2 regions of the Bacillus arachidis genome follow, and region 2 is predicted to be linked to the other one. Evidence: riboswitches for the same ligand, from Rfam matches in the RefSeq annotation. Region 2 holds a riboswitch; the other holds the start of a gene.
The links. Region 2 has a riboswitch for S-adenosylmethionine ahead of metK (methionine adenosyltransferase). Riboswitches for the same ligand answer to the same signal wherever they lie in the genome.

Region 1 (5,493 bases), 1.4 Mb from region 2:
AAGAAGCAAAAGAAACGGCACCACCTGGAACTGCGTTTTCGTATAATAACGGTTCATCTGAAACACTCGGCTGGATTATACGGACCATAACTGGAAAATCGTTAACTGAAAATGTAAGTGAGAGAATTTGGTCCAAAATAGGTATGGAAGAAAATGCGTATTATGTTACAGATGAAACAGGAGTTGAACAAGCAAGTGCTGGTTTAAATGCGACTGCAAGAGATTTGGCCAGATTTGGGCAATTGATTTTAAATAACGGTCGCTACAATGGCGTGCAAATTCTCCCTTCCTCTATTTCAGAAAATGTAAAGAGCGTGCAAGAAGGAGAATTTGCAATCGGACAAGGTACATCCATTTCGTATCATAATCAATGGTGGATTCCTCATAATGAACACGGTGCATTTGAAGTGTTAGGAAGTTATGGACAATGCCTCTATATAGATCCAAAAGCGAATATGGTCATTGTACATTTTTCATCCAATGCTGAGCCAAGCAATGATGTTCATACAACTTATTCAAATATGTATGTAGATATCGCAAAACACTTAGAAAAAAGCTAGTTTTATACTAGCTTTTTCACATAATAAATTTTATATAAATCAATTGTTTTCTATACACCTTATTACATTTATCCATTCTCCACATGAAAGATTTAATCTTCTATATGTAAAGAACGTCGTACAAACACTTTCAATCATTGAAGGGTTTTTCCGTAGAAAATCCCATCTCAATACTTTAGGTAGTTCATACATCTTATATTCTTTACTTTCCTTAATAATTCCATCAACTTCCCGTTCACAAATTCCCCTTACTAAATAATCTGCTCTTAATTCTTGGCACACCTTTTTAAAATTTTCATTATGATGTTTCAATTGAAGTAAACATGTTACATACGTACGAAACAATTCATCATTCCGATTACAGCATCTCATTATATTTTCTATTTTTTTCATCATAAATTTTTTGCCTTTTCTTGTATTTCTAAAAGCCACTTTTCACGCTTTGCTGCTTTACTTGTTTTTACAGATTGAAAGGCAGAACGTTTTATTTGGCGTATACCACAAAATTGCAAAATACCTTTTTTCATAATCACCCAATCAGCCGATCGATATAAGAGTGCCACGTACCATAAGGGCGAATCTAACGTATTAATAACCCACGCCGTTTTTCCTGTAAGTAATCCTTTCGGCATTACATCTTCATATCTATATGCAAACCCAGCAACAAAAACACGATCAATAAAACCCTTTATAATAGCGGGCATTCCCCACCACCATATTGGATAAATAAAAATAAAAGAATCTGCCTCTTTGACCAATTTTCTGTATTTCTCTGTTTCTTCTTCATATACTAAATCACGCCTTCTCTTATCTTCATTAAAAGTTAGAACTGGGTTAAATGCTTCCTTATAAAGATCAAGTAATGTAGCAGAATGGTTCGTTCCTTGCAGTCCTTTTTGCACATGTTCTAAAATGGATGCATTGAAACTAGATGGATTCGGATGTGCATATAAGATGAGGATGTTCACCTTTCAACAACACCTTTCCTTAAATTCCCTTTTGACTTCCAAATGTTTGCGTGATATTCTATTACTTGTCAAGTAGCAAGCCTATATGACAAAACGACTGACACCTACTCGGCGAAGGTGTCTATTTTTTATTTTTAGCCGAATGAAATGCCTCTTTCAGGGCATATTCAACTTTTGACACTACACACTCAACACCATTCCCTTGTATCAGACTGCTTTTGCAGTCTTTTACTCTACATAGTCGAAAAATTCAGATAAATTATAACATAAAAAAAGAGAGCCTAGCTCCCTTTTCTTGCCTTATAATATACTCCTTTATTCGTATAGGAATATTCATCATCAGCTAAAGTAATTTTCCCATCCAGTTTCAACTCGTCTAATAGCCTTGATAAATAAAATTGATGTAGCATTTTTTTCGTGAATTTTCCTTCATGATGCGAGATGATATGCTCTTGAATATCTAATAGTGATATTGGTTTATCTTGCTCCATCATATATTCATATACTGCTTTACGCAGCTTTACGTATTTCTCAAGTGTCACAGTACAATTGCAACCCCTTTCTTCTCATGCTGTTATTTTTGGAATCGGTTTTTTTGCAATAAAAAAACCTCTCCGATAAGAAGAAGTTACGTATATATCTTCGTCTTATCTTCCAGAACAAATCATGTTCTGCTGGAATTAGCACCTGCATCGCGGTTGCTGGGTTTCATCGGGCCAGTCCCTCCACCTCTCTGGATAAGAAAATATTCACTTTATATCTTATAATAGCCACTTCTATTTTCATTGTCAAATCATATAAAGTAACCACATTGAAGTTATATTTTCTTTTCTAGCGCTCATACTAAAATTGTATGTACAAAAGGAGGGATTTATAATGGATAAAAATGCTCGTGGATATGTTCAAGATTCGTTTCATTCGTTGCAAGAAGCAAAAAATTGTTTGGAACATGCAATACAAACAGTTGAAAAGAGCGATAATAGGGAGCGAATCGAACAGTCTTTACAAGCTGTGGAACATGCATTACAAAAATGTGATCATACGGTTCATGTTTTAGAACAAGAATGAAAATTGCCCATCTCTTTACTAGATGGGCAATTTCTCAAATGGCATACTGTAACAGTATTGCCGTCGTAATTAAAAAGTATACAGAATTCACGATTTCTAAAACTCCAACTTTTAAGATAGATATCTTTTTACCATACAATACGATTGCGCGAATTAGGCTCGGTATAAATATAAGAGAAAGCCATGGATTTACCAATAAAGAGGCAATGATTAAGAAAATATGATAGCCCCATGAAACATAGCGATAAGTAGGATTATTCTTTTCACGAATCATTGTTTTCACATAAAATGTACTACCTATAAAGTATAGAAAAGAAATACCAGCAATTGCAAAAGCCGTTTCATCGACTGTTTTCATCGAAAAATAATAACTAAGTAAACCGCCTATGCAGAAAGCAAGTATTGCACAAATATCATTTACTAAGGCTCGTTCATTTTTTTGTCGAGCAAAGTATATATTTACGATAAAGAGCGGAATCATCGTAACACCAAACAGAAGTATTTTCCATTCATACAGTAAAGATACGCTCCCGAAAACACATGCGATTGTAAAGTAAATAAGTGCCGCATGTATAAATTCTTTCTTTCGAGGTTGCTTTATGTACATTAAAAATGGATACGTTGCTAAATAGATAAATAACCAAGCGATAAAAAGTGGAATATGATATAAAGTAGCTTTACCAAGTATTACACTAAGTATAAACGGAATCAGCAGCATCCCCCAGGCACCGTGCTGCTTTGGAACAACTAGCTTCATGAATATGGCATCTCCTCTTTGAAAATATGTCTCATTTTCTATTATATAAAAAGTCTCATCTAAAAATCGGACTACATTAAAACAATTTTTTGACACATTTCAAAATAATAATCAACATGTATAAAAAAATGCTTCCTACCAATGGTAAGAAGCATGAAAGAGGCAAACGAATATGTAAGTCGCGACCCTACTTTACATTCTTATGCTTTGTAACATATGCTTATGCCTTGTTTTCCTGAGAGAATAGCCCTTTATCTTTATCTAAAATTCCATATTTCTTTTTAAATCTCGTAATAATTCTAATCCACGATGAGCTAAACAAGACAAGAAAAATTACATTTGAGAGTGCATGCGCTAAATCAAAGTAAAAGCTTGCAGCATAATATGCTATAAAGGCTTTCCATGTTAATCCTTCTAAAAAACCGAGTATCCCCCACAAATTCATAATCCAGCCAAAAACAAAGCCAGCTATGAATCCATAGATGACTCTCCCCCATAACGTTCTCATTATAAATGTGTTTCGAAGTAGACCCGCTATAAAGCCTATCATTCCCCAAGAAAACATTTGCCAAGGTGTCCAAGGTCCTTGCCCTAAAAATATATTAGATACCAATGCTGCCGTTGCCCCAATCATAAAGCCTGTCTCACTTCCAAAAACAATTGCAGATACAATAATAACAAAAGAAGTTGGTTGTACACTCGGCATAATGGAAAATGGTACACGACTCACTGCTGCTATGGCTGCTAAAACAGCGACAATGACGATTTCACGTGAAACAAATGCTTTCCTCTCAAATCGTATATAAAAAGGTAACATAATAACAGCTAATAAGAATAAACTACACCACATAAAATATTCATCTGTTACAAAAGAAGTAAACAGAAGAGTACTTATGACAATAATGAAAATAAGCATTATGAGAGCAAAATATCGTTTGGACACGCTTTATACACATCCTCCCACGTTAATGCATAAGGTAACTGCTTGCGAATAAAACGATTAATAGATGTTGTATAAAAGAAATTATCACTAAAGAATTTCTTTGGCGTATCATCCATAATTACTTTCCCGTCAAATAGCATCATACAATGATCAACATATTTAGCTGCAAATTCAATGTCATGTGTTGCCATCACAATCGTTGTTCCTTTCTTTTGTAACTCTTGAAACAATCCGCCTAATCTTTCCTTTTTCTCTGGATCCAGCCCTTTTGTCGGTTCGTCTAGTAATAATAAGCTTGGTTTTGATAACAAGGCTGTACATAATGCGATTAACTGTTGTTCTCCCCCGCTACAATCATGCGGATGACGATCGCGAATGGACTGCAGCCAAAATCGTTTTAACATATCTTCTGCAATTTCTTTCCCTTTATCATCATATAATTCATTTGCTCTTTCAAAAACTTCATCCCACACCGTCTCAAATGTAAAATGATAATACGGATGTTGCGATACAAATCCGATTCTTTTAAACCGTTCCTTTGAATCAATTTTATGAATCTCCGTTCCGTTCCACTGTACTTTTCCTCTTCTAGCTTTGTTTAATCCTGCTAATATAGTTAAAAGTGTTGATTTTCCAGTACCATTTTTCCCAACAAGCGCAGTCCACTTCCCACGTTCAATCGATAGCATTAAATCCTGTAAAATAAAAGGGCTATTTTTTTCATATTGAAATGATATATGATTTGCTTGTAAAACCACTTCTTTTGTTTCTGCCTGTGATATAACCGGTATTTCATATTCCATAGGTAACTCAGAATGTATTTGTGTTTGTGCCTTCCTTACCGTAAATGGGATTTTCTCTACATTCCATTCTAAAAACAACCTTGGAATTTGAGGGATAAACGGGCGAAACTCTTCTAATGCCCACATTTTTGATATAACATGTTGCGGCGTCCCATCATACATTATTTCCCCAGCATCCATAAACACAACTCGAGTTGCTAGTGGAATGACTTCGTCTAAACGATGTTCACTCATGATAATGGTAATTCCGAGCTCTTCGTTAATTCGTTTTAATAACCCTAAAAAATCTTTTGCTGCAATTGGATCAAGCTGTGCTGTCGGTTCATCAAGTAATAATAATTTAGGCTGTAAAACAAGAACTGCCGCTAAATTAACCAGTTGTTTTTGTCCCCCC
Region 2 (5,493 bases):
GCACAGTAGTCTGTATCACCTGAACGATGTGTTCAATAAAAGTATGTCCTTGCCAAATCGCCAACGCTTTCGGCTCCCCAAAACGTCTCGACCTACCACCTGCTAATACAATTCCGGCGAGTTTTTTCATTGGCGATGCAGCTCAAATGTAATGTGCCCAAGCTCTGGCAAAATCAATTTGTTCATCGCAAGGCGAACAGCCCCGCTAGAACCTGGCATTGAAAAGACAACTTTTCTTCCGATTGTTCCGCCAATTGCTCTACTTAACATTGCAGCGCTTCCGATATCTTCTAAATAACTAATCATCCGAAACAATTCACCAAATCCAACAATTTCTTTATCTAATAATGCCGAAACTGCCTCAATCGTAACATCACGCTTTGTAATGCCTGTTCCTCCATTTGTTAACACCACATCAACATCTTCTTGATGATATCCACTTAATACAGCCTGTCTAATACTTTCTTTATCATCTTTTACAATTTCATAAGCAGTTACCGTATGTCCTGCTTCCATTAATAATTCTTTTAATAGCTTACCACTCTTATCCGTTTCTTCTGTGCGCGTATCAGAAACTGTAATAATTTTACAGTGTGCTTTTTTAGGCGCTTGCTTTTTATGTTCTATTACGCTCATTTTTATTCGCTCCTTCTTATGAACTACTCATAATTTTATCATACCTGATAGAAGTTCTCTCAAATGTGCAGTACATCACATTTACATAATTATCTAGTGAACGGCTAAAACATTATGATACAATATTGGTATATATAACCATAAAAAAGAGGTCCTATGATTCTAACCGTACATACTTAACAAGTACAGCGATTCCTCTCTTACTCGCTACTTATTTCATTGCATTTAAATTCGTGCGAAACGATCTGATATATACTAAATAATTTTTCATAATTAGGAGGCTCGTTCATGGAACTTTATAAGAAACTCACAACGGTATTTATCCTTCTATTTGTCGCTTCCATCAGTGCTGGAATGGCATTAAAGGACGCTGTCCCATACTCAGCAATCGGCGGATGGGGATTTGCGACACTCTTTTTACTATGCAGTGCATTTTGCGCCGGAAAAGCACGTCAAAAGAAAGGTTGATGACCATTGTTTCGCAAAAAACCTACACTTTGCAGATCATGCGACAAAGAAATTCAAACATATGAAAAAGCTTGGGTTCATATGCCTTTTCCTCCAAGCGGAATGACGAATATGAAAAAATATATTGAACTTGATGGAGAAGTATATTGCAGTTCGTGTGCTGGAGTATGTAAGAGCCAAAATAATACAGTAAAGTAAAGGAGGTTTTTCACTTGTTCGAAACAAATCGGATTCGTTTACGAAAGTTTTCAGAAAGTGATATTCCAACCTATTACCATTGGCGAAATGATATAGAAGTTATGAGCGCTACCAGTCTCAATCTTGATACGTATTCATTTCAGGAAGTAGAGCAATTTTGCGGGCAAATCATTCACTCCCCTACTTCTAAAAGTTATATCATTGAACAAAAAAAGAGTAGCCTCCCCATTGGCATCACATCTTTAATTAACATCGATACACATAATCGAAATGCAGAATGTATTATCGATATCGGAAAGAAAGATTATTGGGGGCAGGGATACGGAAAAGAAGCATTAACTTTATTATTGGATTACGCCTTTTTAGAATTAAACTTACACCGTATATCCTTACGTGTTTTTTCATTTAATGACAGAGCGATTCACCTTTATAAAAAGCTCGGTTTTCAGCATGAAGGTACGTGTAAGGAGGCTGTATTCCGAAATGGTAAATGGCATGATATTGAAATGTTTGCCTTGCTACAGTCTAATTACAATTGAACTCCCCCCACCTACCGTTACACGCTTGGGGTAGGGTCTTCTCGCTAAATATGATAAAAAAAAAGCCTTGCGCTCCGCGCAAAGCTTTTCATTCTTATATTATAGACTAGCTTGCTCTTTTAAAGTTGCTGCTTTGTCTGTACGTTCCCATGAAAGATCTACATCAGTACGTCCGAAGTGGCCGTAAGCTGCTGTTTGTTTGTAAATTGGGCGACGTAAGTCTAGCATTTTGATGATACCAGCTGGGCGAAGATCGAAGTTGTTACGAACTAGTTCTACTAGTACTTCTTCAGATACTTTACCAGTGCCAAATGTATCAACTGAAATTGATACCGGTTGTGCTACACCAATTGCGTATGCAAGTTGTACTTCTGCTTTTTCAGCAAGACCAGCTGCAACGATGTTTTTCGCAACATAACGAGCTGCGTATGCTGCAGAACGGTCAACTTTTGTTGCATCTTTACCAGAGAATGCACCGCCGCCATGACGAGCGTATCCACCGTAAGTATCAACGATAATTTTACGTCCTGTTAAACCAGCATCCCCTTGTGGTCCACCGATTACGAAACGACCAGTTGGGTTAATGAAGAATTTCGTTTCTTCATCCATTAATTCTGCTGGTACTACAGCTTTGATTACGTGCTCTTTTAAGTCGCGATCGATTTGTTCCCATGTAGCTTCCGGGTGATGCTGTGTAGAAATTACAATTGTATCGATGCGTACTGGTTTACCATTTTCATCATACTCAACTGTAACTTGCGTTTTACCATCTGGACGTAAATATTCTAATGTTTCATCTTTACGAACTTCCGTTAAACGACGAGCTAATTTGTGAGCAAGCGAGATTGGAAGTGGCATTAATTCTTTTGTTTCATTACATGCAAAACCAAACATTAAACCTTGGTCCCCTGCACCAATTGCCTCAATCTCAGCGTCAGTCATTTGACCTTCACGCGCTTCTAACGCTTGGTCAACACCCATAGCGATGTCAGCAGACTGCTCATCAATAGATGTTAAAACTGCACAAGTTTCTGCATCGAATCCATACTTTGCACGAGTGTAACCGATACCTTGAATTGTTTCACGAACGATTTTTGGAATATCTACATAAGTAGAAGTTGTAATCTCCCCCGCTACCAATACTAAACCAGTTGTTACTGTTGTTTCACAAGCTACACGTGCGTTTGCGTCTTTTGCTAAGATCGCGTCTAAAATTGAATCAGAAATTTGGTCACAAATTTTATCTGGATGTCCTTCAGTTACAGACTCAGATGTGAACAGATGACGTTGTTTTGTCATGTGGTAAACCTCCCTACAGTAATTGTATATATTGTACGGAACTCATCCTTAATTTGCCACAAACTGCGACATTCATATATTCTCCCAAACAAGTAAAAGAAAAACCTTTCCCACTTAACATAGAGGAAAGGTTTAATTTGCTACTTGCATACTGCTTTTTGCCCTTCGCTCTTATCGTTCGAGACCGTTCGCCTCGCACAGGTTTTAGCACCTATTCACTTGTATTTACCGTTACAAGTGAGGTTGCCGGGCTTCATCGGGCCTGTCCCTCCGCCAGCTCGGGATAAGAGAGTATCCGTCCCAACCTATACTAAAGAAATGATATTCATTTGTCAATTAATATTCACATATTCCCACAAGTTTTTCGGATTATTTGTCGAACGAAATATAAATAGGAAAATAATACATTCACACAAACAAAAATAAATAAATAGTATACATTATTTATATGATTGTGTTATACTCTTGTTGGGGATTACGAGAAAAATTTCATTAAAATGAAAAGGATGGTATATAAATATGAGTACTGTGAATGTCCAAATTGGATTACACGAATTACTGAACGGAAGCAATGCACAGGTTCAACTAAGCGTTCCACAATTAGTAGAAAAAGTTCTAATGAGAAATGAAGGGAAATTGACTTCTACTGGCGCTGTATCTGCTTCTACAGGAAAATATACAGGACGTTCTCCTAAAGATAAATTTATTGTGAAAGAAGCATCGGTTGCAGATAAGATCGCTTGGGGATCTGTAAATCAACCGATTTCTGAAGAACATTTTAATAAATTATATACAAAAGTATTAGAATACTTAAAAGAAAAAGAAGAATTATTCGTATTTAAAGGATTCGCTGGCGCTGATCGTAACTATCGCCTTCCATTACAAGTTGTTAATGAATATGCATGGCACAATTTATTCGTACATCAATTATTTATTCGTCCAACTGAAGACGAATTAGCAAATCATGAAGCTGAGTTCACAATTGTTTCTGCACCAAGCTTTAAAGCAGATCCAGAGATTGACGGCACAAACTCTGAAGCATTCATTATGGTTTCATTTGAAAAACGCATCGTATTAATCGGTGGTACTGAATACGCTGGAGAGATGAAAAAATCAATCTTCTCTATTATGAACTTCTTACTTCCAGAACAAGATATTTTATCTATGCACTGTTCTGCAAACGTAGGTGAAGAAGGTGATGTTGCTCTATTCTTCGGTTTATCTGGAACAGGTAAAACAACATTATCTGCTGACCCACACCGTAAATTAATTGGTGATGATGAGCACGGTTGGTCTGATAACGGCGTATTCAATATTGAAGGCGGTTGCTACGCAAAATGTATTAACCTTTCTCATGAAAAAGAGCCACAAATTTTTGATGCAATTACATTTGGATCAGTGCTTGAGAACGTTGTAATTGATAATCAAACACGTATTGCAGATTATAATGATACTACATTAACAGAAAATACACGTGCTGCATACCCAATTGATGCGATTGATAATATCGTAGTACCAAGTGTTGCAGGACATCCAAATACAATTATTTTCTTAACTGCTGATGCATCTGGAGTATTGCCTCCAATCAGTAAGTTAAATAAAGAGCAAGCTATGTACCATTTCTTAAGCGGTTACACTAGTAAACTAGCTGGAACTGAGCGCGGTGTAACATCTCCGCAAGCAACGTTCTCAACTTGCTTCGGTTCTCCATTCTTGCCACTTGATGCATCTCGCTATGCTGAAATGCTTGGTGAAAAGATCGAGAAACATGATGCGAAAGTATTCTTAGTAAACACTGGCTGGACTGGTGGCGAATACGGCGTTGGAAAACGTATGAACTTAGGTTACACTCGTGCAATGGTACAATCAGCATTAAACGGCGAGCTTGATAACGCTGAAACAGCGAAACATGACATCTTCGGTCTTGAAGTGCCACTTCATGTACCAGGTGTACCTGATGAAGTATTAATACCTGAACAAACATGGGCTGATAAAGCAGCTTACAAAGCAAAAGCAATCGAACTTGCAGATAAGTTCAAAGAAAACTTCAAAAAGTTCGAGAACGTTTCTGAAAGCATTATCAAATTAGGCGGTCCAATCGCTTAATTTAACCTTTACTGTTTGAATACCCCTTTACTCATATGAATAAGTATAGTGTAGCCTAAAAAATTCGCGTACTCACCGACAAAACCCATGCGACTTTATAGGTTACACATACTTACAATAAAAAAGAAGCTTACGCTAAAAAGTAAGCTTCTTTCTATATATCTTGATTTTCTAACATACAAATCGCTGCTTGGCAAACAAATACAGATTCTCCACTCATTTTCTCCATTTGTTTTCACATGACATA

Region 1: linked by a shared signal. The riboswitch ahead of QRY57_RS16075 (hypothetical protein) and the one ahead of metK (methionine adenosyltransferase) in region 2 are both predicted to bind S-adenosylmethionine.

The regions. Positions count from the first base shown of each region.
Region 1 covers NZ_CP127376.1:2,814,964-2,820,456, forward strand. Annotated here, with positions in the region: gene QRY57_RS16060 (serine hydrolase domain-containing protein) at 1-560, shown strand, start outside; gene QRY57_RS16065 (group-specific protein) at 600-953, opposite strand; gene QRY57_RS16070 (NAD(P)H-dependent oxidoreductase) at 953-1,528, opposite strand; partial or broken gene QRY57_RS16075 (hypothetical protein) at 1,810-2,129, opposite strand; SAM riboswitch class I at 2,173-2,272, opposite strand; gene QRY57_RS16080 (hypothetical protein) at 2,405-2,596, shown strand; gene QRY57_RS16085 (YwiC-like family protein) at 2,631-3,353, opposite strand; gene QRY57_RS16090 (ECF transporter S component) at 3,574-4,296, opposite strand; gene QRY57_RS16095 (ABC transporter ATP-binding protein) at 4,269-5,493, opposite strand, start outside.
Region 2 covers NZ_CP127376.1:4,241,004-4,246,496, forward strand. Annotated here, with positions in the region: gene QRY57_RS23450 (molybdenum cofactor guanylyltransferase) at 1-130, opposite strand, end outside; gene QRY57_RS23455 (MogA/MoaB family molybdenum cofactor biosynthesis protein) at 127-636, opposite strand; gene QRY57_RS23460 (hypothetical protein) at 925-1,104, shown strand; gene QRY57_RS23465 (hypothetical protein) at 1,111-1,302, shown strand; gene QRY57_RS23470 (GNAT family N-acetyltransferase) at 1,317-1,841, shown strand; gene metK (methionine adenosyltransferase) at 1,941-3,140, opposite strand; SAM riboswitch class I at 3,309-3,430, opposite strand; gene pckA (phosphoenolpyruvate carboxykinase (ATP)) at 3,660-5,246, shown strand.